DNA from 4 places in the Streptomyces sp. TAA040 genome. Region 4 is predicted to be linked to each of the others. Evidence: riboswitches for the same ligand, from Rfam matches in the RefSeq annotation. Region 4 holds a riboswitch; each other region holds the start of a gene.

Region 1 (5,048 bases), on a different contig from region 4:
GGTGCGGTAGAAGACCGCGACGTCCCCCGCCCTGGCGTCCCCCGCGTCCGTCAGCCGGTCGATCTCCTCGGCGACGAACTGGGCCTCGTCGTGCTCGGTGTCGGCGACGTAGCCGGTGATCCGGGGGCCGGCCCCGGCCTCCGTCCACAGGTTCTTGGGCCGCCGGTTCTCATTCCGCTCGATCACGGAGTTGGCCGCGCCGAGGATCGTCTGGGTGGAGCGGTAGTTCTGCTCCAGCAGGATGGTGGTGGCGTCCGGGTAGTCCTCCTCGAAACGGAGGATGTTGCGAATGGTGGCGCCGCGGAAGGCGTAGATGCTCTGGTCCGCGTCGCCCACCACGCACAGCTCGGCGCGCTCCGGCCCGGCGGGCGCCTCGCCCTGACCGTCGTCCGCCGAGGCGGGTCCCACTGCTCGGCCCGTCCCCACCAGCTCCCTGACCAGGGTGTACTGGGCGTGGTTGGTGTCCTGGTACTCGTCGACCAGGACGTGCCGGAAGCGCCGGCGGTAGTGCTCGGCGACGTCGTCGAACGCCTGGAGCAGGTGGACGGTCGTCATGATGATGTCGTCGAAGTCCAGCGCGTTGGCCTCGCGCAGCCGTGCCTGGTACAGGGTGTACGCCTCGGCCAGCGTCTTCTCGAAGCCGTCCGCCGCGGTGGCGGCGAAGTCCTCCTCGTCGACGAGTTCGTTCTTGAGGTTCGAGACCTTCGCGCTGAACGCCTTCGGCGGGAACCGCTTGGGGTCGAGTGCCAGGTCGCGGCAGACGAGCGCCATCAGCCGGCGCGAGTCGGCCCCGTCGTAGATGGAGAACGAGGAGGTGAAGCCGAGCCGCTTGCTCTCCCGGCGCAGGATCCGCACGCAGGCGCTGTGGAAGGTGGAGACCCACATCGACTGGGCGCGCGGACCGACCAGCTCGGCCACCCGCTCCTTCATCTCGCCGGCCGCCTTGTTGGTGAAGGTGATGGCGAGCACCTGGCCGGGGTGCACTCCCCTGGCCCCCAGCAGGTACGCGATGCGGTGGGTGAGCACCCGGGTCTTGCCCGAGCCCGCCCCCGCGACGATCAGCAGCGGCCCGCCGCTGTGCACGACCGCGGCGCCCTGCTGCTCGTTCAGACCGGCCAGCAGCTCCTCCGGGTCCGTGACCGTCCGTGGAGCGCCGCCCCGGTGGAACGCGTCCCGGGGGCCGCCGGGACCGGCGAACGAGCCCGCGAACAGGCCGTCCGGCACCTCCTCCGGCTGCGGCGCGGCGGGGTGCTCGGGGTCCGGCGGCGGAGCCTCGCCCGCGGGGGGCTCCAGGTCGGCCAGGAAGCTGTCGTCGAAGAGGCTGCTCATCGCTGCCGAGTCTAAGGGCTCCCTCCGTCACCCCCGGGGCGAGCACCGGGTCCGCCGCCCCGGCACGCAGCGGTCTGCGGCTCTGTCCGGGGCCGCGGGCACCTCCTAGACTTGGCGGCATGACTGATCCCTCCGGAGCGACCGCGCCAGGACCCGGCCACGACCCCGAACTGCGGGCTTCGCACGCGGACCGGGAAGCGGTGGCCGAGACGCTGCGGGAGGCCGCCGGCGACGGCCGGATCGGCATCGACGAGCTGGAGGACCGGCTGGAGCGGGCATTCGGGGCGAAGACCTACGGCGAGCTGGAACCGCTGACCGCGGACCTGCCGACCACCGCCGGCGCCCCCGAGCCGCGCGCCGGTGAGCCGATGGTGCTCAAGGCCGGGGCCGGGGACATCACGCAGACCGGTTACTGGGTGGTGCCGTCCCGGATCACCGCCACCTCGCGGATGGGGGACGTCCGGATCGACTTCTCCCAGGCCGAGTGCCGGCAGCGCGAGGTCCACCTGGAGATCAACGCGGCGATGGGCAACGTGACGATCGTCGTGCCCCCGGGGTGGTCGGTCCGCCCCCACGGCATGCGGGTCAGCATCGGCTCGGTCCGCAACCGGGTCTCCGAGCCACCCGTCCCCGGTGCCCCGACACTGGAGCTGAGCGGGCGCACCGCGATGGGCGACGTGCGGATCCGCTACCCCAACCGCTGGGAGCAGTGGAAGCGGCAGAAGCAGCAGGAATGGCTGGCGCGGGAGCAGCAGGGCTGACGGGCGCGGGGGCCGCCCCGCCCCCGGTGCGGCGGGGCGGCCCCACATCCGCCCGGTGCGGCGCCGCCTCCTGCCCACCCGGGCCGGAGCCGATCACGGCAGGTCACCGAGCGGACGCGGAGCCGCGCGGATAACGAATCGGTTTCGGACATAGCGCGCACCCGTCTTCCCAAGAGCACCGTGTCGTGGCTACGGTGCTGCCTCAGGCGGCCCGGAGACCGTCGGCGACAGTGCCGGCACGGGCGGCCTCCGCCGAGTCCGGCATCCGCCGGAGCCGGGGACCCACCCGTGCACTTCCGGGGTGAATCGGGGCCCGCGCAGGGACCCGTAGGGCAGCCTTCCGACGCCCGAACCCGACAGCTAACCCGGTAGGCGGCCCACGGAAGGAGTTGCCGTCTTGGCGACACACCGCAAGCCGCGTGTCCCTGTGCGGCAGTCGGCCGCGCTGCGCGGAGGAACGGTGGGCGCGACCGCCGCCGCGCTCGCCTCCGTCACGCTGCTCTCGCAGAGCGCCGTCGCGGCACCCGGCGACGGCGGCCCCTCACTGGAGGAGACGCAGGAGAAGGTCGACGAGCTGCACCGGCAGGCGGGCGCCGCGACCCAGAAGTACAACGCGGCGAAGGAGAAGGCCGAGAAGCAGCGCAAGAAGTCAGACCGGCTGCTGGACGAGGTCGCCGAGCGGACCGAACGGCTGAACGACGCCCGGCGCAAGCTGGGCGGTTTCGCCGCCGCCCAGTACCGCAACGGCGGTATGTCGGAGACGGCCACCCTGCTGCTCTCCGCGGACCCGCAGGGCTACTTCCAGCAGACGCACGTGATGGAGCGGCTCACCGGTCAGCAGAAGCAGGCGGTCGGCGACTTCCAGGAGGAGCAGCGCGAGGCGGGCAACAAGCGCGACGAGGCGACGAAGAACCTCACCGAGCTGAACCGGGCCCAGACGAAGCTGGCCGAGGAGAAGAAGTCCGTCCAGGGCAAGCTCGCGGAGGCCCGCACCCTGCTGTCCGAGCTGACCGAGGAGGAGAAGGCCAGGCTGGCGGCCATCGAGCGGGAGAAGCAGCGCGAGGCCCAGGAGAAGGCACGCGCCGCGGAGCGCAAGGCGGCTGCCGAGCGGAAGGCCGCCGCCGAGGCCGCTGCCGAGCGGGAGACCGCCGCTCCGGCGTCCGGGGGCGGGCAGCCGGCCTCGCAGGAGCAGACGGCGGGCACCGGGGGGGCGGACGGATCGCAGGACACGGCCGGCAGCGGGAGGGCCTCGCAGGTACTGGCCTTCGCGAAGCGCGAGCTGGGCAAGCCCTACGTCTGGGGTGCCGCCGGCCCGAACTCGTACGACTGCTCGGGCTTCACCCAGGCGGCCTGGCGGGCGGCCGGGGTCGAGCTGCCGCGCACCACCTACGACCAGGTCGACATCGGCACGCGGGTCGCCAAGTCGCAGTTGCAGCCGGGCGACCTGGTGTTCTTCTACCCGGACGTGACCCATGTGGGCATCTATGTCGGCGGCGGCCAGATGATCCACGCCTCCAAGCCGGGCGACGACGTGAAGTACGAGTCGATCGACTACATGCCCTTCCACAGCGCGGTGCGGCCGGCCTGACGCCGGGCGGGGTCGGCCGCCCGGACCCTCGTGGGGCGGGGCCGGGCGGGCGTCACACCCACATGGTGGCGAGGAAGACGTTGAGGCAGGTCAGCGCGCCCACGGCGGCCATCGTGCCGGCGGGCACCCGCTGCTCGTCGCGCTTGACGTAGACGAGCACCAGGATCACCACCAGCACCGCGAGCTTGACAGCGACCTTGACGTGGTTCACGTCGTTGTCGGCGAGCTGGTTGAAGCCGACCAGGGCGAGGCCCGTCAGGAGCATGGTGGAGGCGCCGTGCAGCATGCCCGGCGTCAGCCGGGCCTCGCCCGCGCTCATCGCCTTCATCTGGAGGAGGAAGCCGCCGAGGAGTGCCGCGATGCCGATGATGTGCAGCCCGACAAAGAAATTGATGAGTACGTCCATGACGCGGAGCGTATCGGGGTATTAGCACACCGCAAGAGTCAGACCCGCCCCGTTCGCCACCCCGAACACAGCACAGCACCGGATGCTCCGAAATGTGCCCGGGGCACCCGGTTCCGACCACTTCGCGATCGACAGCGAAAAATACAGGTCACCGTCCGCTCACGGGGCCGATACGGCCTAGCGTCGCCGTCCATGGCAGCACATCGCAAGCCCCGCAACTCCGGCTTCCGCACTTCTCGTTGGGCCGGCCTGGCCCTGGTGGGCGCGGCGACCGCGACCGCGACCGGCTCCGGCGGTGCCGCGCACGCCGACCCGCAACCGGCCGGGGAGAAGGCCGACGTCCAGCGCATGGTGGACCGGCTCCACCACGAGGCCGAGCAGGCGACGGAGAAGTACAACGGCGCCACCGAGCGCGCCGAGCAGGCGGAGAAGAAGCTGGACGGACTGCGCGACGAGGCGTCCCGGCAGACGGCGCGCGTCAACCGCACGCGCAACGCGCTCGGTTCCCACGCGACCGCGCAGTACCGGCAGGGCGGCGCGATCGGCCCCACCGTGCAACTGGCGCTCTCCTCCGCGCCGGAGGAGTTCCTCCGGCGGGCCGCGACCGCGGACCGCGCCGGCTCCCAGCAGGCGCGCACCCTGGACCGCCTGCACAACCGGCTGCGCACCGTGCGGCAGCTGCGCAGCCAGGCCGCCGACCGCACCGAGACGCTCCGGGAGGCCCGGTCCACGGCCGAGGACCACAAGCGCACCGTGCGCAAGAAGCTCGCCGCGGCGGATCGGCTGCTGGACCGGCTCACGGCGGCCGAGCGGGCCGAGGTACTGGCCGGGGACGGGCACGGCGGTGAGGAGCGCGAGCAGGTGGACGCGGCCCCGGTGGCGGCCGCCGGACGGGCCGCGCGCGCCCTGACGTACGCCAGGAACGCACTCGGCAAGCCCTACGTCTGGGGCGCCACCGGGCCGA
Region 2 (5,048 bases), on a different contig from region 4:
TTCGCTCTCTCGTCACGGTTCGCCGGACGGCGGGTGCCGTCAGCGGGGGCGGTCGGCGGTGTCCACGCCGTCCCAGAAGTTGAGGTACCAGGCGCGGTCGGCGGCCCGCCGGTCGGTGGGGCGGCGCGGGTCGGCGCTGCCGTCCTCCATGATGAAGCCGATCTCACCGGGGCGGAGGTAGTGCAGGCGCCGACGGGCCTGCTGCTCGACGTAGGCCGGGTCCTGCCAGCGGACCTTCTCGTCCCGCAGTTCCTCGACCGACTCCTTCGCCTCGGTGGCCGCGCGGCGCTGCTCGGCGATGTCCGAGCGCTGCGACACGTACTGCCGCATCGGATAGGCGAGCGCCACCACCAGCGAGCACACCACCAGGGCGAGCAGCGCGGCCCGGCCGGTGAGCCGGCTGCGGCGCGGAGCGCGCAACCGGTTGCTCTGCGCCCGGTAGACCCGGGCTGCGGCTTCCTCACCGAGCGCCCTGAGTCTGGTCGCGGTGCTGAACCGTTCCCGGTCCGCGGCCACATCGCCTCCCGAAGTCCGTCCGTTGCCGCCACGTCACACGTCCCGGCTCACGGTACGGGACCGTGGGCCGGGACGGCGGGCGACGGGCGGTCGGACCGCCGCGTCGACCGGTTCGCCGCACCCCCGGGGAGGGGCAAGCGCGGCGACCGGACGGGGCGGGCGGTTCGGGGCGGTCAGTCCTTGTAGCGCGGGAAGGCGCTGCGGCCGGCGTAGACGGCGGCGTCGTCGAGGATCTCCTCGATGCGCAGCAGCTGGTTGTACTTGGCGACGCGCTCCGAGCGGGCCGGGGCGCCGGTCTTGATCTGACCGCAGTTGGTCGCGACGGCGAGGTCGGCGATGGTGACGTCCTCGGTCTCGCCGGACCGGTGGGACATCATGCACTTGAAACCGTTGCGCTGGGCGAGCTCGACGGCGTCCAGGGCCTCGGTCAGCGAACCGATCTGGTTCACCTTCACCAGCAGCGCGTTGGCGGACTGCTCGTCGATGCCGCGCTGGAGCCGTTCCGGGTTGGTGACGAACAGGTCGTCGCCGACCAGCTGGACCTTGTCGCCGAGACGCGAGGTGATGGTCTTCCAGCCGTCCCAGTCGTCCTCGTACAGCGGGTCCTCGATGGAGACCAGCGGGTATGCCGCGACCAGCTCGGCATAGTAGTCGGTCATCTGCTCGGCGGTGCGCGTCTGCCCCTCGAACGCGTAGGAGCCGTCCTTGTAGAACTCGGAGGCGGCGGCGTCCAGGGCCAGGGCGATGTCCCGGCCGGGAGTGTAGCCGGCCTTCTGGATCGCTTCCAGGATCAGGTCGAGCGCCTCGCGGTTGGAGCCGAGGTTCGGGGCGAAGCCGCCCTCGTCGCCCAGTCCGGTGGCCAGGCCGCGCTCCTTGAGGACGCCCTTGAGCGCGTGGTACGTCTCGGTGCCCCAGCGCAGCGCCTCCGAGAAGGACTCCGCGCCGATCGGAGCGATCATGAACTCCTGGATGTCCACGTTCGAGTCGGCGTGCGAGCCGCCGTTCACAATGTTCATCATCGGCACCGGCAGCAGGTGCGCGTTGGGGCCCCCGAGGTAGCGGAAGAGCGGCAGGTCGGAGGCCTCGGAAGCGGCGTGCGCCACGGCCAGCGAGACGCCGAGGATCGCGTTGGCGCCGAGCGAGGACTTGTCCGCGGTGGCGTCCAGGTCGAACATCGCCTGGTCGATCAGCCGCTGCTCGGTGGCGTCGTAGCCGACCAGCTCGGGGCCGATCTGCTCGATGACGGCGAGGACGGCTTTCTCGACGCCCTTGCCGCCGTAGCGGCCCTTGTCACCGTCGCGGAGTTCGAGGGCCTCGAACGCACCGGTGGAGGCACCGGACGGAACAGCGGCACGACCGGTGCTGCTGTCGTCGAGGCCGACCTCGACCTCGACCGTGGGGTTGCCTCGCGAGTCGAGGATCTCGCGGGCTACGACGACGTCGATGGACGGCACGAGGTTCTCCTTCGTGTGTGTCTGGTTCCTGACCCGTGAGCCTAACGGTCTCCCCGCCCCCGCGGGGTCCCCGGTCCGTGTCGTGGACCGGAACGCCGGGTGAAGCCGCAGCTCAGCGAGGATTCGCCGGCGGGGAAGTTTTGTTCCGGTGATGAAGAAAGACCCGGCCCGAGCGGATCGTGCGATCCGTCGGGCCGGGTCCTTCGTACACCGTCTCAGCGGTCCCGGCAGGTCACCGGGCCGGTGGGACTCAGAGGTTCAGGAGCTGACCGGGGAAGATCAGGTTGGGGTCGCCGCCGATGACCGACTTGTTCTCGGTGTAGACCTGCTTCCAGCTGCTTCCGTTAGCCGCGGCGATCGAGCCGAGCGTGTCGCCGGACTTCACGGTGTAGTCACCGGAGCCCTGCGAGCGGGACGGGCGCTCGGGCTGGGCCTCGCGCTCCTGCGGGGCCGCCTGCTGCTCGGACTGGGCCGGCTGCTCGGCGGTCTGCTCCGGGGCGCTGCCACCGGTGTCGACCTGGGCGTCCGCTCCGCCGGAGGTCAGGTTGCCGGCTCCGGCACAGGCCCAGGCACCCGGGCCCTGCATGTCGAGCAGCCGCTCGGCGGTGGCGATCTGCTGACCCTTGCTGGCCAGGTCCGCACGGGGAGCGTAGCTGGTGCCGCCGGCCGCCGCCCAGCTGGACTGGGAGAACTGCAGGCCGCCGTAGTAGCCGTTGCCGGTGTTGATCGACCAGTCGCCGCCGGACTCGCACTGCGCGACCGCGTCCCAGGTGTCGACCGAGGCGGCCTGGGCACCGGTGGCGCCGACCAGCGGGAGGGCGACGAGTGCACCGGCGGAGGCTGCCAGGGTGACCGCGCGGGCGGTCCTGGACGAGGAGCTGTGACGACCCTTGGTGGAGAACAGCATGCTGTGTTTCTTCCTCACCGACGCCTACGAGGTGAGCTGTCGGGTTCGGGACGTGAGTGGCCCGGTCCGGCACACGTGCCGGACTTCACCCCAAGCCGCCTGAGCGGCGCTTACCTGGTTCCCCCGCTCCTGCCAACGGCGCTGTACGCGACGGTTTCCCGGCGACCGCCGGCAGGATTCGGCGTGACGGTCATCGAGGTCCGCAGTAGCGAACGAGCACGACCGTAAACACAGCACCCCTAAGCGATCAAACATCCTCGATAGCGATCAATACCGTCGATTTGACTGATGAAATGCAAATCGTCGCAGGTCGGGCGGCACCTACCCTGCTCCATTGCAGGGACACGGCGGTCACGGCGGGAGATCAGGCTCACATTTCCGCAAACCGGACATCCGTGCCGGTCAGGAAGCGGGTTGAGCCGGACGTGGCGGCGTGTCGAAGTGCGTTGTGGCTGCGTACAGCGCGGGCGCGTCGCCCCCCCGCCCCTCCGCCGGGTGCCGCCCGGCCCCGGGCGGGAGCCCAGGGTCCGCACGGGTCCCACGGCGGTCGCCGCGGACCCGCCCGTCCCCCGATCGAACGGGGCCGGAGCCGGGCAACCGGCCCGGAACGTGCCGCGGATCACCCGTTCGGAGCCCCGGGCGCCGCCCGCTCGCGAGGCCCCCGCGCACGGTGGTCCGCGGCGCAGGGCTGCGGGACGGACCGGGTACGGCCGGCGGCGGGGCGGGGCGGGGCGGACCGGGCGTGGGCCACGGGACCGCCGGGGGAAGAGACCGGGGCCAGGGCACCGGGACCGGCGGGATGCCACCGGGGGGCCATGCGTCCCGCGCGGAGGGCGCCACAGGGGCGCGGCGTCGAGGGGCCGCACGGGCCGGAGAGCGCCGCTCAGGGCCGGGCAGCCCCGCACCCGGGGCGGGGAACGCCATACGCGGCCGCGGGCACGAGGCGGCGGGGCGCGAAGCCGCAGGGCGGCCACGATCGGCGATGCCGGACCGGAGGCCGCCCCCGCAGGGACGGATCAGTCCGTCTGCTGGCCGGCTGCCTCCAGGCCGACCTCCAGGCGCAGCCCGGGGTGGATCAGGTCGGGATCCGAACCGACAACCGCTTGGTTGCCCTCGTAGAGGCCCGTCCAGCCGTCCATCTCGTGGTCCTCGGCGATCCCGGACAGCGAATCGCCCTGCTCGACCTCGTAGTCCTCCGGAGCGAGCTCTTCGCGGTCGGCGTCCCGGCCGGAGCCGCGGTCCGTCTCGTCGCGCTCCTGCACCTGCTCGCCGGGGTCGGGGCTGCCGCGGTGCTTGCCGGTCCCGGTGCCGTCCTCGTCCGCGCTCTCCCCCTGCGCGGAGGCGGAGCCGGTCGGATCCGGCGAGGTCGAGGCCTGGGGCGACTTCCCGTCGCCCGACTCCTCGTCGGCGTTCTCGGACGGCTTCCCCGAGGAGGAGCCGGAGGGGTCGACCGAGGGACTCTCCTGCTCGCTCGTACCTCCGCTGCCGCTCTTCCCGCCGCCCTGGACGCCGTCGCCGCTGCCGGCGTCCTCGTCACCCGAGTCGCCGGAACCGGAGGGCAGCGGCAGATCACCGGGGTCGACGTCCGGCACCGCGCCCAGGTCCTCGTACAGGCCCCCGTTGCCGGCACAGGCGGGCCACGCCTCCGGCCCCTCGGACTGGAGTATCTGCTCGGCGATGGCTATCTGCTGGTTGCGGCTGGCGAGGTCGGGGCGTTCGGCGTAGGCCGTGCCGCCGTACTTCTCCCAGGTGCTCAGCGTGAGTTGGAGTCCGCCGTAGTAGCCGTTCTCGGCGTTGGCGCTCCAGACGCCACCGCTCTCGCACTCCGACACCTGGTCCCAGGTGGCGGTGTCCGCCGCCTGGGCGCCGGAGGCGGCGAGCAGCGGCAACGCGAACCCCGCTCCGGTCACCCCCGCGGTGACGAAAACGGCAGGGGCCTGACGGGGTCGACGGTGTCGGCCTGTCCCGGAAAGCATGCGCGAGCCTCTCGTAGGGCAGCCGGAGGGTGATATCTGCCTGAACTCCGGCCTGGTGACTGACGGCTGAACGTAGCGTCGAACACCCACTCGTCACAAGTCAGTGTCGCGCAGATCACGCAACGATCACGGGGGTGAACTCCACGGGAAGCGTGCGGAGTCCACGCATGATCAGGCCACCGCGCCGACGCAGGT
Region 3 (5,048 bases), on a different contig from region 4:
ACCGGCTGCACGAGCAGAACCCGATGCTCGGGCTGCGCGGGGTACGCCTCGGGCTGGTCGTGCCCGGGCTGTTCAGCATGCAGGTGCGGGCGATCGCCGAGGCCGCCGCCGAACGCAAGGGTGCCAAGGCCGACCCGCGGGCGGAGATCATGATCCCGCTGGTCGGCACCGTCCAGGAGCTGGAGATCGTCCGGGACGACGCGGAGCGGGTGATCGCCGAGGTGGAGGCGGCCTACGGGGTGGAGCTGGGTCTCACCCTCGGCACCATGATCGAGCTGCCCCGGGCGGCGCTCACCGCGGGCCAGATCGCCGAGTCCGCCGACTTCTTCTCCTTCGGCACCAACGACCTGACCCAGACGGTGTGGGGGTTCAGTCGGGACGACGTCGAGGCCAGCTTCTTCACCGCCTACCTGGAGAAGGGCATCTTCGGCGTCTCCCCCTTCGAGACGATCGACCTGGACGGGGTGGGCAAGCTGGTCCGGGACGCGGCGGAGGCGGGGCGGGCCACTCGGCCGGAGCTGAAGCTCGGGGTCTGCGGGGAGCACGGCGGCGACCCCGAGTCGGTGCACTTCTTCCACGAGGTCGGCCTGGACTACGTCTCCTGTTCTCCCTTCCGGATCCCGGTCGCCCGGCTGGAAGCCGGCCGGGCCGCGGCACGGAGCACCGGGAGCGACAGCCGCTGACACGACCGCGACCTCCGGGGTCGCCGCCGCGCCCTGACCCTCACTGCGGCGGTGGCCCCGGTCCCCGGGAGGGGGACGGTGGGAGACCTTGTGCGGAGGCCCCGCCGCCCCTCCCGACTCCGCCGGGCGGAGGCGCACCGGCGGACGGAAGAACCGGCCGTGCCCCTCGTGAGGGGCACGGCCGGTCTCTCGTCCCCTTGGGGGAGCGTCGCTCAGAGGGAGACGCCGTTGTCGCGCAGGTAGGCCAGCGGGTCGATGTCCGAGCCGTACGACGGGCCCGTGCGGACCTCGAAGTGCAGGTGCGGGCCGGTGCTGTTGCCGGTCGAGCCCGACAGGCCGAGCTGGTCGCCGGCGCCGACGCTCTGGCCGGCGGAGACGGAGAGCGAGGAGAGGTGGGCGTACTGGCTGTAGCGCCCGTCCGCGTGCTTGACGACGACCTCGTTGCCGTAGGCGCCGCCCCAGCCCGCGGAGACCACAGTGCCGGTGCCGACCGAACGGACCGAGGTGCCGGTGCCGACGGAGAAGTCCACTCCGGTGTGGTAACCGCTCGACCAGCTTCCGCCCGATGCGCGGTAGGCGGTGCTGGGCGCACCGTCCACCGGCGCGGTGAACCCGCCGGTGGTGGCGGCCTCGGCCGGAGCAGCGGGCTCCTGGCTCTGCTCCTCCACGGGTTCCGGCTTCGGCTCGGGCTTCTCCTGCTTCGGCTCCTGCTTCTCGGCCGACTGCTGCTTCGGCTGCTCGGCGGGAGCACTCGACTTCTCGGCGGGGGCGTCCGACGTACCGCCGCTGCCGTCCAGGCTGAGCCGCTGGCCGGGGAAGATCAGGTCCGGGTCGCTGCCGACTGTCTCGCGGTTCTGCTCGTAGACGGTCTGCCAGCCGCCCCGCACGTGCTCCGCGACCGCGATGTTGTGGAGGGTGTCGCCGCTGGCGACGGTGTAGTCGTGCGAGCCCTCCGACTTCGCGGCCGCGGCCTTCTTCTGCTCGGCGGCCTGCGGCTCGGACTTCTTCGGCTGCGCGGCCTGCTCCGACTGCTGCTCGGTCTTCGCGCCGGACTCGGAGGCGTTGTTCTGCGCGCCGTCCGGGGCGATGTCCGGCGTGCCGCTGTCCTGGCTCAGGCCGGCACGCGGGCCGCAGACCGGCCAGGCGCCCGGGCCCTGCATCTCCAGGAGCTTCTCGGCGGCGGCTATCTGCTGGTCCTTCGTGGCGAGGTCGGCGCGCGGTGCGTACTGCGTGCCGCCGGCAGCCGCCCAGCTCGACTGCTGGAACTGGAGACCGCCGTAGAAGCCGTTTCCGGTGTTGATCGACCAGTTGCCGGTGCTCTCGCACTCGGCGACCTTGTCCCACACGGAGACCGGGGCCGCGTTCGCGGAACCCGCGGTGATCAGCGGAGCAGCGATACCGGCACCGCCCGCGGTGAGGGCGAGCGAGACCTTGGAGACCTGACGGGACATCAGGGGTTTGCGCGGACGACGGTGGCGACCACGAGACATGGGTTGAGTCCTCTCCTGCGCCTGCGAGGTGAGCTGTCGGATTCGGGCTGGAGCTGCCCGGCCATCCCCCACCGTGATCCGGTGGCGCATGGCTTCACCCCTAGCCGACCCGCGTGCTCCGCGGTCCGGCACTTACCTTGGTTCCCCCGCTCCTGCCGGCCTGATGCAGTCGTTTCCCTCTACCGGCGGCAGGATTCGGCGTGACCGGCGTGGGACCTCCGCACGGGATGCGGTGGCGGGATGAACGGTAATCACAACGATTTGGCCGGGACAAGCGAAACCAGGTTTTGCTCAGCCGCTCCGGGGGTCGCATGGGAGCATTTTCGGCGCGCTGTGAGATCGATCATTTCCGACGTCACGGACGTGCGGGCTTGCATGTGCACATAAAAACCGCACTGAGCAGGGGAATTGACGCTGAGGCGAGAAGTGGCCGACGAGGTGCAATTGTACGGGGGCGCGGTCCTGTGAGTCCGGTCACCCGAACCGTCTCGTGCTTCCTTATATCGGTGCATTCCCGACCCGTGGAAGCTGAGAGGGTGTCAGGTTCCGAAATCACCCACCTCTTGACTGCCACACCGCTTGTCCGTTTTGGGTGCGAGGTGACTTTGAGGGGCTTTTGTGACGCGACGTTGCTGGATGAATCGGTCGCGTCCCGCCATCCCGACGGGCGGCGGGACGCGATTCGCCGGTGCTCAGGGCGGCGGCTCGCCGGTGCCGGTCAGGCGGGCCGGATGGGTGCGGACGATGACCGAGTCGTCGTCCAGGCAGCGGCCCGTCGCCAGGTCGAAGCGCTGCTTGAGCAGCGGGGAGGCCACGAACGGCCGGCCCGCCGCGGACCCGAGTAGTCCGCGCGAGAGCACGTACGCACCGGTGAACGGATCCCGGTTGTCCACCGCGTGGACGCCGCCGCTGCGGTCGGTGAAGACGGCGATCTGCCGCCCGTCCGGGAGCAGTGCCGCGACTCCGCGGCCCGGCACCAGGTCGCCGGGAGCGCAGACCGGATGCCAGGAGTCCCCGGCCCGCACCTCGATCCGGGCGGCCGTCCCGCCGTCGGCCGGGTGCGCCCCGGCGTCGGTGGACGCCCCGGTGTTCGGGTGCGGTCCGCCGCTCGGGAGCGGGCACGGGGGAGAGTCGGCGGGTTCGGCGGCCGTGACGGGGGAAGGGCGGGTCGGGCTCATCGGGTGGCGCTCCCTTCGAGGCGGCGGACGGGGATCTCCGGCCCCGCCAGCAGGGTCAGATCGGGTTTGACCTGCTCGCGCTCGCCGACGAACCGCACCGAGGGGTCGGGTGTGCCGGGAGCGTTGACGAAGGAGACGAAGCGGCGGAGCTTCTCCGGGTCGGCGAGGGTTTCAGCCCATTCGTCCCGGTAGTCTGAGACGTGCGAGGCCATCAGCGCCTCCAGCTCGGCGCAGATGCCCAAGGCGTCGTCCACCACCACCTCCCGGACGTGGCCGAGGCCGCCCTCGATGCGCTCCAGCCACACCGAGGTGCGTTCCAGCCGTTCCGCGGTGCGGATGTAGAACATCAGGAAGCGGTCTATCAGCCGGACCAGCCCGGCGTCCGAGAGGTCCTGGGCGAGCAGGTCGGCGTGCCGCGGAGTGGCGCCCCCGTTGCCGCCGACGTAGAGGTTCCAGCCGTTGGCGGTGGCAATGACTCCGAAGTCCTTGCTCTGCGCCTCCGCGCACTCCCGCTGGCAGCCGGAGACCGCCGACTTCAGCTTGTGCGGCGCCCGCAGGCCCCGGTAGCGCAGCTCCAGACCGATCGCCATCCGCACCGAGTCCTGCACCCCGTACCGGCACCAGGTCTGCCCCACGCAGGACTTCACCGTCCGCAGCGCCTTGCCGTAGGCGTGCCCGGACTCGAAGCCCGCGTCCACCAGCCTTCCCCAGATCGCAGGCAACTGGTCCACCCGGGCCCCGAACAGGTCGATGCGCTGACCACCGGTGATCTTCGTGTAGAGCCCGAACTCACGGGCGACCTCGCCGATCACGATCAGTCCCTCCGGTGTGATCTCACCGCCCGGGACCCGGGGCACGACCGAGTACGAGCCGTTGCGCTGGAGATTCGCCAGGAAGTGGTCGTTGGTGTCCTGGAGCGCCGCCTGCTCCCCGGCGAGCACGTACCCCTCCGCGCCGATCGCGGGGGCCAGGGAGGCGAGCACCGAGGCCACCGTCGGCTTGCACACCTCGCAGCCCTCGCCCCCGGCCGCCTCCGGCCTGCCGTGCCGGTCCAGCAGCTCCCGGAAGGAGGTGATCCGCAGTGACAGCACCACCTCGTAGAGCTCCTGGCGGGTCAGCGGGAAGCAGCCGCACAGCCCCTTGTCCACGACGACCCCGCGGGCCTCCAGCGACTCGTCCACCAGCTTGCCCAGCACCTTGACGCAGCTGCCGCAGCCGGTGCCCGCCCCCGTGCACTTCCTCACCTCGGCCACCGAGGCGCAGCCCCGCCCGTCCACCGCCTCCCTGATCGCGCCCTTGGTGACGTGGTGGCAGGTGCAGATCACCGCCTCGTCCGGCAGCGCCGACGGGCCCAGCGCCGCGGGCGCCCCGGCCCCGGCCGGCAGCACCAGGGACTCCGCCGGCACCGGGGGGACGCTTCCGGTCAGCGGCCGCAGCACCCCGTACGTCTCGGCGTCCCCGACCAGTACGCCGCCCAGCAGCCGCCCGTCGCGCGCCATCACCAGCTTCTTGTAGATCCCCGCGCGGGAGTCGGCGTACACCACGTCCAACGAGTCGGCCGCGGTGCCGTGGGCGTCACCGAAGGACGCCACGTCCACCCCGAGCAGCTTGAGCTTCGTCGAGGTGTCGGCCCCGGTGAACCCGCCCGCACCGGCCGGAACCGGGCGGTCGACCGCGGGCAGCAGCGCCTCGGCCAG
Region 4 (5,048 bases):
TCCGACGCCGAAGGCGCGGACGCGGCGCTGGGCCGGCTGGCGAAACTGGTCGCCGAGGGGCTCGAGGAACTGCCCGAGGCTGTCTGAAGAATTCTCCGGGCAGCACCGGGTGGAAACTCAGGTAAAGGTGGCGGATCGACGGATCTGCCGCCTTTCCCCTGCCCGCAGGTATTCGGGCAGGGGAGAATCACCCCGCAAAATTCTCCGCCCTTTGTATACACGGTGTGTTAAACGCGGCCGCGTTCGTTGTTTACAGCAGGTTTCGAACTCCTCACCGCCGCGGGGTGCCGCCGCCGGCGCACTGCCACCGGACGCTCCACGTGCGCCGCGGCGAGCGCGCGGGCCCGCTCCGGCTCCCGGCGGGCGATGGCGTCCACGAGCGCACCGTGCTCCTGCCAGACCGCCGTGGCCCCCACCGGCGGCTCAACCGCCGGGGCCGCGTACATCCAGGTGATCTTCCGGCGGAGCTGGGTCAGCAGCGCAGCCAGCGCCGGGCTCCCCGACGCCTGTGCGAGGGTCTCGTGGTACCAGTCCCCCAGCGCGTGCAGATCCGACAACTGCCCCTGCTCAGCGCGCTGTCGGCCGAGCCGCACCAGGCCCCGCAGCACCCTGACATGCGCCTCGGAACGGCGCTGCGCCGCACGGGCGGCGCCCAGCGGCTCCAACAGCGCACGAATGTCCAGCAGGTCGGCCGCCTCCTGCTCGGTGGGTTCGGCGACATGGGCGCCGACATGCCTGCGGGTGGTCACGAAGCCCTCCGACTCCAGCATCCGCAGCGCCTCGCGCACCGGCACACGGGACACCCCGTACCTGCGGGCGAGCTGCTCCTCGGTCAGCCGCGCGCCCGGCGGAAAAGCACCGGAGACGATGTCGTCCCGAACCGCTGTGCATACCGTGTGCGCCGCAATGCGCATGGCCCTACCTCCGGCGTAATCCCCGCGTTTCGAGATGTCGCTGAGTCGAACTCTATTCCACTCGGCGGGCTCTTTTGATGCCCGTCCCTGATCGGGTGGAAAACGCGCGGGCCGGCCGCGGGAGAACAGCACAGGACCCCCGGATGTCGCACCCGGGGGTCCTGTGTTCGTCCGCACCGGCCGTCGCACCGGCACGGACCGTTCAGCGGGGGACGGGACTCACAGCCCGACGCCCTTGCCTCGGAGGTAGGCCAGCGGATCGATGTCCGAGCCGTACGAGGGGCCGGTACGCGCCTCGAAGTGCAGGTGCGGTCCCGTCGAGTTGCCGGTGGAACCGACGCGGCCGATGCCCTGGGCGGCGTCGACCTGCTGGCCGGCCCGTACACCCATCGACGACAGGTGACCGTACTGGGTGTAGCCGCCGTCCCGGTGCCGGATCACGATGTTGTTCCCGTAGGCGCCGCCCCAGCCCGCCTCGACGACGGTGCCGGCACCGGTCGCGCGCACCGGGGTGCCGGACGCAGCGGCGAAGTCGATACCGCTGTGACTCCCGGAGGACCACCGGGAACCACCCGTGCGGTACTGCGTCGTGACCGGGGAACCGGTAACGGGAGCAACGAAGGCCGCGGCGCGCTTGGCACTGCGGGCCGCCTTCGTCGCGCCGGACCGGGAGCCGGCGGCCCGCTCGGCCGCCCGGTCCTTCTTCGCCTTCGCCTTCTTCGCGGCTCGGGCCTTCTTCGCCGCCTCGGCCTTCGCGGCTTCCGCCGCGCGGTGCTGGACATCGGCCTGGGCCGATACGCCCTGCACGGTCGCGTTGCCGAGGGCGATCGCCTGGCCGATCCCGGCCACACGCAACGCGCTGTCGGCCGCCGCCACCGGGGAGCCGGCGAAGACACCGGCCACCAGGCCGACGGTCAGGGTGCTCGCGCCGGCGATCCGGGCTCCGGTCCGCACGGCACGGCTGGGGCGCCGCCAGGAGGCGGCAGCATGCTTGAACGCCATGGCAGGCGTGCTCCTTTCCTTCCTTCACGCCTACCGGGTTAGCTGACGGGTTCGGAGCAGGAAGGTCTCCTACCGGCGCATTTCACTGGGAAGCGCCCGGATTCACCCCAAGGACTTCGGTGGGTCCCCGGCTCCCTCACGGGGACTCGGCGTTCGCTGCGCGTCGGCCGCGGCGCGGACACTTCTGACGGCAGCGCAACCGAAGCTAAACCGGACATCTCGCTGCTACCAAACCGATCTCGTCCTTTGTCGCCCATCCCACAGGAATCACACCCGCATATCATCCCAATACGGACAAAAATCGACCCCTGCTTGCCGGAAACCCGAAACAGGGGTCGACGCACGGCGGGCCGGGCGGCGGCGCAGCTACGTCCCGCCCGGCCCGACCGCGGACGGACGCGGGCCGGTGCGGCTACTGGCCGCCGACCACCCGGACCTCCCCGATGCCCAGCTCGCGCACCGGCTCGGCGATCTGCTCGGCGTCCCCGACCAGCACCGTGACCAGGCGGTCCACCGGGAAGGCGTTCACCGCGGCGGCCGTCGCCTCCACCGTGCCGGTCTCCGCGAGGCCGACGTACAGCCGGCCCTGGAAGTCGTCCGGCAGGTGCTGCTCGACCTGGTCGGCGAGGGTGTCCGCCACCGCGGCGGCGGTCTCGTACCGCAGCGGGGCGACGCCCACGAGGTTCTGCACGGCGACGTCCCGCTCCTCGTCCGTGAGGCCCTCCGCTGCGAGCGTCCGCAGCACCTGCCAGAGGTCGGCCAGCGCCGGCCCGGTGACGTCGGTGGCCACCGAGCCGCTGATCGCCAGCATGGCGGCGCCGGTGCCCTCCGGAGTGGAGCGCAGGACCTGGCTGAAGGCCCGCACCCCGTAGGTGTAGCCCTTGTCCTCACGCAGCACCCGGTCCAACCGGGAGGTGAGGGTCCCGCCGAGGCAGTAGGTGCCCAGCACCTGGGCCGGCCACACCCGATCGTGCCGATCGGCGCCGATCCGCCCGATGAGGATCTGGGTCTGCACCGAACCGGGACGGTCCACGACGACCACCCGGCCGGTGTCGTCCGCCGTGATCGGCGGGACCGGCCGGGGCTCGGCAGTGGAGCCGGTCCACGCCCCGAGCGTCTCCTCCAGCGCGGCGGCGAGGTCCACGCCGGTGAAGTCGCCGACGACCACCGCGGTGGCGGCGGCCGGGCGCACATGGGCCTCGTAGAAGGCCCGTACGGCCGCCGCGTCCACCCGGGCGACCGTGCCCTCGGTGCCCTGGCGCGGCCGGGACATCCGCGAGTCGGCCGGGAACAGCTCCCCGGAGAGGGCGATGGCCGCCCGGCGCGCCGGACTGGCCAGCTCGTGCGCGATCTCGTCCAGCCGGTTGCGCACCAGCCGGGCCACCTCGGCGTCGGGGAAGGCAGGCGCGCGCAGCGCGTCGGCCAGCAGCCCGAGCGCCTGCCGGAGGCGGGAAGCGGGGACCTCCAGTGAGACCCGCAGGCCCGGGTGGTCGGCGTGCGCGCCCCAGGTGGCGCCGCAGCGCTCCAGTTCGGCGGCGAAGTCCTCGGCACTGTGCTTGTCGGTGCCCTCGCTGAGAGCGCGAGCCATCAGTGTCGCGACGCCGTCGAGGCCGGCCGGCTCCGCTTCGAGCGGGGCGACCAGGTTGACCTCGACCGCGACGACCTGCTGGCCGGGGCGGTGGCAGGTGAGCACCGTCAGACCGTTGGCCAGGGCGCCGCGCTCGGGAGCCGGGAAGGCCCACGGCTTGGGCTCGCCACCGGTCGGCTGCGGGTGGAAGTCCATACCGGGCTCGGCGGGTGTGCTGGTGGTGGCGTCGCTCACTGCGGGGCCCCTTCGGCGGAGTCGGTGGTGTCGGCGGTCGCGGTGCTTGCCGGGCCGGCGGGGTTGTCGCCCTCCTGGGCGGAGGGGGTGGGAGCGTAGACGAGCACGGCCCGGTTGTCCCGGCGCAGCCGGGCCGCGGCCACGTCCTGCACCTCCTGCGCGGTGATCTCCAGGATCCGGCCGACCGCGGTCAGCGCGAGCTGCGGATCGGCGAAGAGTACGGCGTAGCGGCAGAGTTCGTCCGCGCGGCCGCTCGCCGTGGCCAACCGGTCGAGCCACTCGCGCTCCAACTGCGCCTGTGCCCGCTCCATTTCCTCCGGTGTGGGTCCCTCGGCCGCGAACCGCGCGAGTTCCTCCTCCACTGCGGCCTCGATGTCCTCGATCGCGGCCTCGCCCGAGGTCTTGGCGTCGAGCCAGCCGAGCGAGGGCGCGCCGGCCAGCCGCAGCAGCCCGAATCCGGCAGTCACCGCGAGGCCGTCGCGGCGCACCAGCCGGTTGTACAGCCGGGACGACTCCCCGCCGCCCAGCACCGTCAACGCGAGATCTGCGGCGTCCGCCTCGCGGGTGCCGTCCTGCGGCAGCCGGTAGGCGGCCATCAGCGCCGGGGCGGGGACGTCCTCCTCGACCGTCTCGCGCAGCTCCTCGCCGAGGGTGTCCGGAAGCGTGCCGTCCCGCGGCGGCTGCTTGCCGTCGTGGCCGGGGATGGAGCCGAAGTACCGCTCCACCCAGGTCAGGGTCTGCTGCGGGTCGATGTCGCCGACCACCGAGAGCACCGCGTTGTTCGGGGCGTAGTAGGTGCGGAAGAACTGCTGGGCGTCGGTGAGCGAGGCGGCGTCCAGGTCCGCCATCGATCCGATCGGGGTGTGGTGGTACGGGTGCCCCTCGGGGAAGGCCATCGCGGTGAGCTTCTCGAAGGCGGTGCCGTAGGGCACGTTGTCGTAGCGCTGCCGGCGCTCGTTCTTGACGACGTCCCGCTGGTTCTCCATGGACTCCTCGTCCAGGGCCGTGAGCAGCGAGCCCATCCTGTCGGCCTCCAGCCACAGGGCGAGTTCCAACTGGTGCGCGGGCATCGTCTCGAAGTAGTTGGTGCGCTCGAAGCTGGTGGTGCCGTTCAGCGAACCACCGGCGCCCTGCACCAGTTCGAAATGGCCGTTCCCCGCCACCTGGGCCGAGCCCTGGAACATCAGGTGCTCGAAGAGGTGGGCGAGGCCGGTGCGGCCCGCCACCTCGTGGCGGGAACCGACGTCGTACCAGAGGCAGACCGCGGCGACGGGGGTCTGGTGGTCCTCCGAGAGCACCACGCGCAGGCC

What was found. A riboswitch is a leader RNA that binds a small molecule or an ion and turns the genes downstream of it on or off. The one in region 4 is predicted to bind cyclic di-AMP.
Region 1: it holds a riboswitch for cyclic di-AMP, as region 4 does, so the genes downstream of both, H300_RS0106030 (NlpC/P60 family protein) here and H300_RS0115155 (M23 family metallopeptidase) in region 4, are expected to answer to the same signal.
Region 2: it holds a riboswitch for cyclic di-AMP, as region 4 does, so the genes downstream of both, H300_RS0109740 (transglycosylase family protein) here and H300_RS0115155 (M23 family metallopeptidase) in region 4, are expected to answer to the same signal.
Region 3: it holds a riboswitch for cyclic di-AMP, as region 4 does, so the genes downstream of both, H300_RS0104065 (transglycosylase family protein) here and H300_RS0115155 (M23 family metallopeptidase) in region 4, are expected to answer to the same signal.

The regions. Positions count from the first base shown of each region.
Region 1 covers NZ_AUKR01000006.1:68,796-73,843, reverse strand. Annotated here, with positions in the region: gene pcrA (DNA helicase PcrA) at 1-1,329, opposite strand, end outside; gene H300_RS0106040 (DUF1707 and DUF2154 domain-containing protein) at 1,449-2,090, shown strand; cyclic di-AMP (ydaO/yuaA leader) riboswitch at 2,331-2,481, shown strand; gene H300_RS0106030 (NlpC/P60 family protein) at 2,488-3,678, shown strand; gene H300_RS0106025 (hypothetical protein) at 3,731-4,084, opposite strand; gene H300_RS0106020 (C40 family peptidase) at 4,277-5,048, shown strand, end outside.
Region 2 covers NZ_AUKR01000009.1:128,121-133,168, reverse strand. Annotated here, with positions in the region: gene H300_RS0109750 (septum formation initiator family protein) at 40-516, opposite strand; gene eno (phosphopyruvate hydratase) at 690-1,970, opposite strand; gene H300_RS0109740 (transglycosylase family protein) at 2,221-2,877, opposite strand; cyclic di-AMP (ydaO/yuaA leader) riboswitch at 2,884-3,028, opposite strand; gene H300_RS0109735 (transglycosylase family protein) at 3,894-4,787, opposite strand; gene H300_RS26000 (cytochrome P450) at 4,969-5,048, opposite strand, start outside.
Region 3 covers NZ_AUKR01000005.1:22,659-27,706, reverse strand. Annotated here, with positions in the region: gene ppdK (pyruvate, phosphate dikinase) at 1-683, shown strand, start outside; gene H300_RS0104065 (transglycosylase family protein) at 896-2,173, opposite strand; cyclic di-AMP (ydaO/yuaA leader) riboswitch at 2,177-2,355, opposite strand; gene nirD (nitrite reductase small subunit NirD) at 2,866-3,204, opposite strand; gene nirB (nitrite reductase large subunit NirB) at 3,348-5,048, opposite strand, start outside.
Region 4 covers NZ_AUKR01000015.1:102,320-107,367, reverse strand. Annotated here, with positions in the region: gene H300_RS0115165 (HPr family phosphocarrier protein) at 1-87, shown strand, start outside; gene H300_RS0115160 (GntR family transcriptional regulator) at 228-914, opposite strand; gene H300_RS0115155 (M23 family metallopeptidase) at 1,134-1,916, opposite strand; cyclic di-AMP (ydaO/yuaA leader) riboswitch at 1,929-2,078, opposite strand; gene H300_RS0115150 (M16 family metallopeptidase) at 2,329-3,699, opposite strand; gene H300_RS27040 (M16 family metallopeptidase) at 3,735-5,048, opposite strand, start outside.